One region of the Paenibacillus sp. FSL F4-0122 genome, then DNA from elsewhere that is predicted to be linked to it. Evidence: riboswitches for the same ligand, from Rfam matches in the RefSeq annotation. Region 1 holds a riboswitch; each other region holds the start of a gene.
The links. A riboswitch is a leader RNA that binds a small molecule or an ion and turns the genes downstream of it on or off. The one in region 1 is predicted to bind cyclic di-AMP.

Region 1 (3,110 bases):
GTCAGGACTTCCAGATCTATCTCACGATCAGGATAACGATTCAAGGCTGTCTGGACGATGGCATCTACGAATAGTTTGCCTAAACCATGGCCGCATAGATCGGGGCGCATCCCAACTCCTAAACGGACGACTCCTTCCATCGGGAACAACTGTGCGAATCCGCACAAAACCTCATTTTCATTTAATATGGAGATATATTGTTCCTCCCGGAGCTGCGGATCACCAAACTCGATGCCAAGAGCCTGCATCTGCTCCCACGGCATCCAGCCATAAATATTATATGGGGGCGTATAGCTCCACTTACAAATAGCTTCTCCGTGAATTGCCTCCATAGGAACAACATGAAAAGTTACCGAGGGATTTATCATAAGGTCAACGATCTCCTTTCACGAGGACATTGCTATATTACTAATTATATACAAAATGGGGGAGGTTCGACTCAGAAACTTTATATGAGGGGAATGTTTTACAAATTATGAGAGGGGTAAATAAGTAATAAGACAAAAAAACAAGCTCTCCTCCAAGAGTACCTTGGAAAAGAGCCTATGTACGTTATTTATTGCACATCATCATTGTCTTCCGATTCAGCAGCAACCGATTGGTAAGCGTCTGTGCTCATAATGCGCTTGGCACCAACGTAGCGTTTCACGTAGTAGCTATCACTCAGAGAGCTAATCGTAACACCGCGTGAGGTAGAAGCGTGTGCGAATTTACCTTCACCGACATAAATGCCGACATGGGAGACACCTTTGCCACTTGTATTGAAGAATACAAGATCTCCGGCTCTTATATCATCACGGGAGATTGCTGTGCCCATTTGATATTGGGAACCTGATTGGTGTGGAAGGTTAATGCCAATCTTATCAAACACATACATTGTAAATCCGGAGCAATCAAATCCGTTAGTGGATATACCGCCGGATACGTATTTAGTACCGATGGCCTTGTCAATCACTTTATCCATTTTGGAATCTGCGAAAGCGCTTCCTGCTCCGATGGTGAGGATGATGGAAAAGCTTAGTACTGCTGCTGCTAACTTCTTCTTCAAAAGTGTATACCCCTTCCAAATGCCTACGAGGTTAGCTTAAGGGTTCGGTTGAAGGTCCCCTATGACCCCTCTATATAATGGAGGTCAATTCACCCAAAGTTGGTTCCCCCGTTTTCCTAATAGTTAGGAAACTCGGCTCATACTGTTGATTAGGATTAGCTTGTAATCAATACATGACAAAACCTTTGTAAATAACAACTTAATGATTACAAAAATGTTACTAAAATCTCACTGCGCTAATTGTAACAAACAGAAAGCCGCTTGGCAATCGTTTTTAACATATTAATGCAGAAAAATTGGCATTTTTACGGTAGAAAGGCATATGTAAGCGTTAATAATGACCTAATTTTTAATATAATTGCAATTTTTATCAAATAAACGTGTTTCAATTGGGCTCTAATAGTGTAAAAATATATTATGGAATAAAGAAAAACCCGAATTTGATTACGGGCATAATCAGATTCAGGTTCATATAGTTGTAATTGTGAGGTTATAGTTGTGAGGAAGGTTTCAATCGAAGGCTACAGCTTGATAAGCTGAAGTACTCATTACTCTTTTAGCGCCAACATAACGATTGGCCCAGTAGGCCTGACTGAGTGAAGTGATGGTCACTCCACGCGAAGAGGACGATTGTGCGAATTTTCCGTTTCCAACATAAATGCCGACATGGGATACTCCATTGCCAAGTGTGTTAAAGAACACTAGATCACCAGAACGCAGATTGCTTTTGGATACAGCAGTTCCAACGCTATATTGAGCTTTTGATGTACGAGGTAAAGTAAGCCCCACATTCTTGAATACATACTTTGTAAATCCAGAGCAATCAAATCCGGCAGTGCTTGTACCTCCGGTTTTATAGGCAACTCCAATAGTTTTTGAGATTACAGAGTCCATTTTAGAGTCGGCAAAGGCGCTTCCTCCACCAATAGATAACGCCATTACAAGTCCTAGCGCCGCAGCGACGCATTTTTTTCTTAAATTATGTCTTTTCAAAAGATGTACTCCTTCCAAGGCCTGCGAGGTTAGCTTAAGGGTTCGGTAGAAGATTCCCTATGATCCCTGTAAAGCGAGATCAATTCACCCAAAATATGGTTCCCCCACTTCCCGGTGCAAAGGAATTAGGCGTGTTAAGCACCAGAGAATGACGTTTCGACAGTTACACTTACGATAAATACATTTAGTTATGTAGGAATCGTTTCAATTGATTACAAAATTGTTACTAATAGCACAGGACTTATTGTAACAGAGCTTTTACGATTTTGCAAATACTCTTAAGTTATCCGTAATGAGAAAAAGTCCCAGCTCCTGAATACAGGAATTGGGACCTTTTTATTATGTCAAATAAGGTTGATTTATTGTGGAAATGCTTTGCTACGCCATAGATGATATTGTGCAGAGATTCCCCACATTTTTAAGAGCGTAGAAGGTAGTGGTGAGATTTGCCGTATTATAAGTGCCGGTAGGCCGGGACAGAACAGACCCGTCAGTCCGCACACTAGCAGTAAGAGCAGGCCTCCCGCCCCAAGTACAATGGAAACACCTATAGCAGGAATCAGTGACCGCAAGCAGATGATCAGTGAGGAGAACATTCCTGTACCGCCGGTGTAACCAAACTGCATATATAGAAGAAACAGGCGCACGATAAAAATATATATAAGCCATGCCAATACGTGTGGTACTAAATGAAGTAACAAAGCGTAGTTAAACAAAGAGGATAAGAACAGCCCGTACATTTTTGGAGCAAGCCAGTAAAGCGGCAGCAGGGTCAGCACCCATTCGATTAGGCTAAAGACTAAGACAGGTAGTCCATAGATCTTCATGCCAGGGAAAAAGAACAGTCCACGCTCGCCCTTTCGCTCCTGGTGGAGCTCATGCAGCAATCCTGCCCTTATGAAAGGGGAAAGCAGAAGTCGCAAGACAACAAGCGCCAGAAGCATCCATAACCAAGTGCGTATCGCAGGGTCCGTATTCAAGCTGAACTGTCCCTCGATATAATACAACAGTCTGCCCATACCGCTGCCTCCGGCGTCTTTATCCGGATAGCGCAGTAGAATTGGAATAA
Region 2 (3,110 bases), 500 kb from region 1:
TTGCGTCTGCCCTTCGAGTGTAGTGACCTCAAGCGATGGCTTGAGCGTTTGTGGCACATGCAATCCTACCAGCACCAATGAAACTAGCAGAGCTAATGGAATGAATACACGAATATGTGCTTTTACGAAGTCCTCAAAAAAATTCCCGACTGATTTCTGTCCTGTAATCCCTCTGACAAAAGCAACCGCAACAGAAAATCCGCTCGCTGCAGACGTGAACATCATCATCGTGATGACTGCCATTTGTGAAAAATACGATAGTCCCGTCTCCCCGCTATAATGCTGCAGGTTCGTATTGGTCATAAAGCTGATCACCGTATTAAATGAAAGCGTCTGTTCCATATCGGCAATTCCATTCGGGTTCAGCGGCAATCCCCGCTGTAATCTTAGAAAAATATAACTGAAAGCAACCAGTACGATATTAGTTAAAACAAAGCTGAGTGCATACTTCTTCCAGGACATTCCGTCCCGTTTTTTCAGGCCGATCAGCTTATAAATACCTTTCTCTGTGCCTGCAAACCAGCGATCCGTACGATTCGGTTCGTTAGAAAATACATGATATAAATACGTCCCCATCGGCTTGACCAACAAGATGAGAATTACAATTACGACGACTATTTGCAAAATGCCCATGAATGCCCCTCCTTAAAATTTCTCAGGATGAATCAACGCGTAAACCAGATATATAAACAACAGTAGGGTAACAGCGATTACTAGAATCACAGCTTATCCCTCCCCGTATCCTCAACTACACCTGCGCACCAGCGCATAAAGCCATAAAATAACCCGTAAATTACAGCTAACGAAGCCACCATATACAGATCCATCATATCTTCCGCACTCCTTCCATTATCCTTGATGAGGTGATCTATCGATTAGAAAATCAGCATCACCACTATGGGAATAGATTACATAGCTCGCACCAAGTCTTTTATAGACCAATCTAGGATTTATAGAACTTGTAATCACAAAAATTGGCTGTGTCGTCCAGGTACGGCACATCTGAATATAGCGGCAGCAAAGCGGAAAGCTGCTCTCAAACAGATATACCCTGCCTACCGGGAACGATGGGCGAAACCAAGTGCTCTGATGGCGGGTATCCACTAGAATAACCTGCTCGATTCCGAGCTCCTCTAGTAAAGCCTTCTCAGCCAGATTGTTGGTTAATCCCGCCATCTTAATACCCCTGAACTTCAGAAGTTTAATGAAATGTTCTCCCGCCTTTGTAGGCGCACATACAAGCACATATTCATTCTGATCCGTCATCTCTTTTTTCTCCTCCTGCTCATTTACAACAAGGAGGCAACGAAAATCTCCGAAAGGATGTTGACCTATCGTCATTTTCGGGCACAACCTAAAGCTCGGTTGTGTCACGTCATTAGACGCTGCCTTACAAATACCGCTAATGATGAATTTAGCGACCTCTTGGGGGAGGCCTCCATAAATGCTTTGCTTCTAAGAGCACAGCAAAAAGCCACAAAGGATCTCCTCTGTGGCTCGCTAGCGGTCACATTGCACTCATCCTCTCTCCATACGCTTACGAGGTTAGCTGTCGGATTCGGGCGGTGAGAGTCGCCCTACCTGTATAGATGCGAACTCACTCGCACCCTCTACAGGATTCACCCCATAATCAGCTTCCGACTCTCACATCGGCTGCCGATTGTTGGTTCCCCCGCTTTCCTTATCGGAAATTAAGCGGATCAAATATTCGATTGTCGTTGAAACAGGAGTAATCATACTCTTATGCACGAAGACTTGTAAAACCTGAATGATGCCAAAATAATGCAAATTAAAAACTATTTTCCCATTAGATAGCGCTTACTTGATATCTAATCTCTCTATATCTCTTGTTTACTCGAGTTTCGAGCGTTTAATCGCTATCTATAACCCATGTGATTTTATTCACCTTTTTAGGGTGAAAATACTGCAAATTCCCTTTATAGGTTGAAACGCAAGAAGCAGAGGTTGAGCGAGAAAGAGGCGCGATAACACGCCATAAATACCTATTTACCTCGTTTTTCAGTCGTAGTCGGCAGGATATGGTTAAAATCGCTCTAAAAGAACATTTTCCGTTTTTTACAGAAAATCTTGAAAAGAGTATGATTCGGGTTGAATCTAATTCATGAAAAACAATCAACGCTGAGTTCCTGCATTCGCAGGGAACGGGGGAACCATCAGGCCACCTGGCCTACTTGGGGTGAATCCAAAGGAGACTGCGTAAGTCTCAATAGGTAGGGCGACTCTCACCGTCCGAATCCGACAGCTAACCTCGTAAGCGTAAAGAGAGAGACCCTTGATCCGCCACGCTTTGGCCCAGGTATATCTGCCTGTAATCCAAAACCGCAGCAGAGGTCCTCCTCTTGCTGCGGTTTTTGCGTTACCTGAGCCTATTAGGTGATAGCACGCTGGATGGGGTGAATGTTTTGAAGCACTATTATTTAGGGATACATCAAGGGCTGCTTGAGCCGATAAGTCTAAATTACGTTTGTTTCGGGGCCTTGTGGTTCGAAGAAAATAATCACAGGTACATTGTAGGTTATGCATTTGGCCAGAACCAGATCCAAGCCCTTCGCCAATTCAGTACACCTTCTTCTTGTAAAGACTGTTTAGACTCTAAGATTGTATATGAAATATATAAAAAAATTCGAGAACAACAACAGCAGCAGGATTGGTCATCGCATCAAAAACTCCCGTGGTTTACAGCCTTCAAGGAGCCTTGGAAAGATGTAAGCGCCGGTTGGTATGTCTTGAGATCCCGCAGCACCTTTCCCTTACATCTATCTGTTATACGGAAAGAGAAGTTCCGACTATGGCTAGAGCATACCGCAGTCTGTGAGAATAAAATGGAAATGCTCGCTTGTGTAGAAAAGGCTAGTGTCACTCATCATGTAGACTTAAAGCTTTTGGAAATCTAAGGAGGAACCCTACTATGGACCAGCGCAGACTATCCCGCATTGAAGTATTTGTATTGGATGAACCCGAGCCTATTCACTATGGAATGGAAGGGGCTGAAGGCTGCCGTTATGGTATTCTGAAGCTCACCTGTAAGGGAGGTTGCAGTTGGGGGGCTTGTCTAATCTCTGCCAACACCAAAAATTTCGATCTCATTA
Region 3 (3,110 bases), 4.6 Mb from region 1:
TCTGGAGAGCTGCTTTCCGGCAGACGGGAGTTAATTGTGCACCCGTTCACCAAGGTAATCCGACTAGTCGAAGACCTGCTCATGAACAGGAATAACACCGATGATGTACAACAATTCAAGCGACAATTAAAATTCCAAGAATTGCTGCTGTTACTTTTTGAGCATAATTACCCTTCCAAACACCTGCCAAGTCCTACGGAATCCGTAGAAAAGACCATAACATTCATTCAGGAGCATTATACAGAGAGTATCACCGTGAAGCAGTTAGCTGAACTGGCGGGAATATCAATCTGGCAATATACACCGATCTTTCAGCAGCTTACGGGTAAAAAGCCGCTTGAATACCTGACGGATCTGCGTATTAATCATTCCAAACGATTCCTGCAGGAATCGACTGAACCACTGCGGGAAATCGCCAGACTGGTCGGCTTCTCGGATGAATACTATTTCAGCCGCCGCTTTCGGCAAAAAACCGGAGTTACACCCGGACAATATGCACATCAGCAAGGTCGTAAGCTTACCGTCAAGGATTGGACGGGTCATGAGGTGGAAATTCCTGAACGAGCGAAACGTATTGTCTATCATGGCGAGACACTTGGCGACCTTCTCGCGTTAGGTGTAAAGCCTATCGGTGGAGATGAAGCATTCGCCCGGAACAGCGTCTATAAACATCGGCTTAAGAAGCTCGCCAACGTCGGGTTTCCACTGGACCCGCAGTTGACCGCTTCCCTAAACCCAGATTTGATCATTTTGGCAAATAGTGATGAAAGAGCCTACAGAGCAGTTTCTGGTATCGCTCCGACACTCACCTTTGATTCATTTGCGCCTCTCGACAACCGAATGCGGACATTAGGCAGTTGGCTAGGTAAACAGCGCGAAGCCGAAGCATGGCTGGAGTCATTCACAATCAAAAACGCTGCCATGTGGCAGCAGCTTTACTCGACAACTCTCCAAGTTGGAGAAACCGCCTCTGCTTTGGTCTATGATCATGGAGATCATCTATATGCTATGGGAATGTCCGGATTCTCCACTGCGCTTTATGCCCCATGTGGTTTACAACCGACCGAAGAGATCCAAGCCATATTGGACGAAGAGTTAGGGTTCGCCGAAGTTGATCCAACACGACTGCCTGCCTACGCCGGAGATCATATCTTCATGTTCATTCCGGAACGCAAAGACTCGCGAGCTGCGATGGAACGATTACTAGACAGTTCACTTTGGAACACTCTTCCGGCAGTACGTCAGGGACATGTTTATCTGCTCGACGGAAGCAAATGGAACTCTAGTGATGCGTTAACCCGGGAGAAGCTGCTAACGCTGTTGCCTAAACTACTCGGCGGAAGTAGCTAGCAATTGAAGGTGAATCTAGGATTCTCTTTTGACTTATCAAAACTTGATAGGGTATACTTTATCTACGCTTAATTTCCAACTTTTACAGTTGAAAAGCGGGGGAACCAGTTTATTGGGGCGAATCATTGAGCATTAGAATGTAGGGTACCATCTTACCCGAGTCCGTCAGCTAACCTCGTCAGCAGTGGATGGGTCTGCTTTTCATGTTATTTACATAACCAGAGACCCTTGCTAAGGGTCTCTTTTTGTGCTTTTTTTGGACCCTGCTGGCAGTAGATTGGCCTTTGACACTAAGGCTCCCTCATTTCTCACACTACGAGACAAAGGAGAGATGTACGTGCAAAAGGTAAAGTACTTCACGGATATTAACAAAATAGCTATGTTGTCTGAGCTGGAAAAAGAGAATCTGAAAGAAATTACAGACAAATTTGTTTTTCGTGTAAATGACTACTATCTGTCTTTGATTAACTGGGATGATCCAGATGATCCCATCCGTAAGCTGGTTATTCCTAACGAAGGTGAACTGCTGGAGTATGGGCGCTGGGACGCCTCCGATGAGGACACGAATTATGTGGTACCTGGTTGTCAGTACAAGTATAGAACCACTGCACTACTGATTGTATCCGAGGTCTGCGGGGCTTATTGCCGCTACTGTTTCCGTAAGCGTCTGTTCCGAAATGACGTGAAAGAGGCGATGGCTGATGTCTCTCCGGGCTTGGAGTATATCGCAAAGAATCCGGAGATTAACAACGTACTTCTTACGGGTGGGGATAGTTTAATTCTCTCCACACCGAAGCTAAGATCCATTATTGAAAATCTAAGAAGCATTGAGCATGTTAAGATCATTAGACTAGGTTCCAAAATTCCCGTATTTAATCCGATGCGGATCTCTGAAGACGAAGAGCTGCTGGAGCTGATTCGTACTTACTCTACCGAAGACAAACGAATCTATGTTATGGCGCACATCAATCATCCTCGTGAAATCACACCTGAAGCCAAAAAAGCATTTAAAGCTCTCCACAACGCAGGGGCAATTGTCGTAAATCAGACTCCCATCCTCAAAGGCATCAACGATGATCCCATTATTTTAGGGGAACTACTGGACCGACTTTCATGGGCTGGCGTTACACCCTACTACTTCTTTGTGAACCGGCCCGTTGCCGGAAACCGGGATTTCGTATTACCGCTCGAGCAAGTCTATCAAATTGTAGAAGAAGCCAAAGCTAGAACCTCAGGACTTGGCAAAAGAGTACGCTTATCCATGAGCCACACCTCAGGAAAAATAGAAATTCTCGCCATTGATAACGGGAAAGCCTATCTCAAATACCATCAATCCAGAGATCAGGAATACGGAAAATTCATGATTCTAGATTGTCCAAAGGACGCCGAATGGTTCGATGACCTGCCTGGGAATGAGCAATATTGGACCCCACCTGTGAAAAAAACGATGCTATTATTTCTGTTAATCATTTATCAGAGCCTGCGGATTTAATCTGTAAATAAATTAATCGGCTCTGTCAGACTCTGTCATAGGATATTTCTTCATCACCAACAACAAAACTCCTCCCTCCCAAAATTAGCCCGAAAAAATCTATGATATAATCACGCTGTAACACGAAATGAACTAATGGGTGGGAATGCACACATGAAATTGGAACGATTGATTTCTATGATCTACAAGCTATTGAACCACGAAGTTTTATCTGCCTCCAAGCTGGCTGAAGAGTTTCAGGTTTCCCAGCGAACAATCTATAGGGATA

Region 2: linked by a shared signal. The riboswitch ahead of MHH49_RS07240 (hypothetical protein) and the one ahead of MHH49_RS09400 (C40 family peptidase) in region 1 are both predicted to bind cyclic di-AMP.
Region 3: linked by a shared signal. The riboswitch ahead of MHH49_RS30010 (KamA family radical SAM protein) and the one ahead of MHH49_RS09400 (C40 family peptidase) in region 1 are both predicted to bind cyclic di-AMP.

Annotation. Positions count from the first base shown of each region.
Region 1 covers NZ_JBBODI010000001.1:2,217,648-2,220,757, reverse strand. Annotated here, with positions in the region: gene MHH49_RS09410 (GNAT family N-acetyltransferase) at 1-368, opposite strand, end outside; gene MHH49_RS09405 (C40 family peptidase) at 557-1,048, opposite strand; cyclic di-AMP (ydaO/yuaA leader) riboswitch at 1,054-1,196, opposite strand; gene MHH49_RS09400 (C40 family peptidase) at 1,559-1,987, opposite strand; cyclic di-AMP (ydaO/yuaA leader) riboswitch at 2,045-2,183, opposite strand; gene MHH49_RS09395 (hypothetical protein) at 2,401-3,110, opposite strand, start outside.
Region 2 covers NZ_JBBODI010000001.1:1,717,845-1,720,954, forward strand. Annotated here, with positions in the region: gene kdpA (potassium-transporting ATPase subunit KdpA) at 1-633, opposite strand, end outside; gene kdpF (K(+)-transporting ATPase subunit F) at 646-723, opposite strand; gene MHH49_RS07240 (hypothetical protein) at 850-1,266, opposite strand; cyclic di-AMP (ydaO/yuaA leader) riboswitch at 1,519-1,708, opposite strand; cyclic di-AMP (ydaO/yuaA leader) riboswitch at 2,128-2,292, shown strand; gene MHH49_RS07245 (hypothetical protein) at 2,361-2,915, shown strand; gene MHH49_RS07250 (hypothetical protein) at 2,930-3,110, shown strand, end outside.
Region 3 covers NZ_JBBODI010000001.1:6,796,925-6,800,034, forward strand. Annotated here, with positions in the region: gene MHH49_RS30005 (AraC family transcriptional regulator) at 1-1,350, shown strand, start outside; cyclic di-AMP (ydaO/yuaA leader) riboswitch at 1,406-1,549, shown strand; gene MHH49_RS30010 (KamA family radical SAM protein) at 1,682-2,842, shown strand; gene MHH49_RS30015 (helix-turn-helix transcriptional regulator) at 2,996-3,110, shown strand, end outside.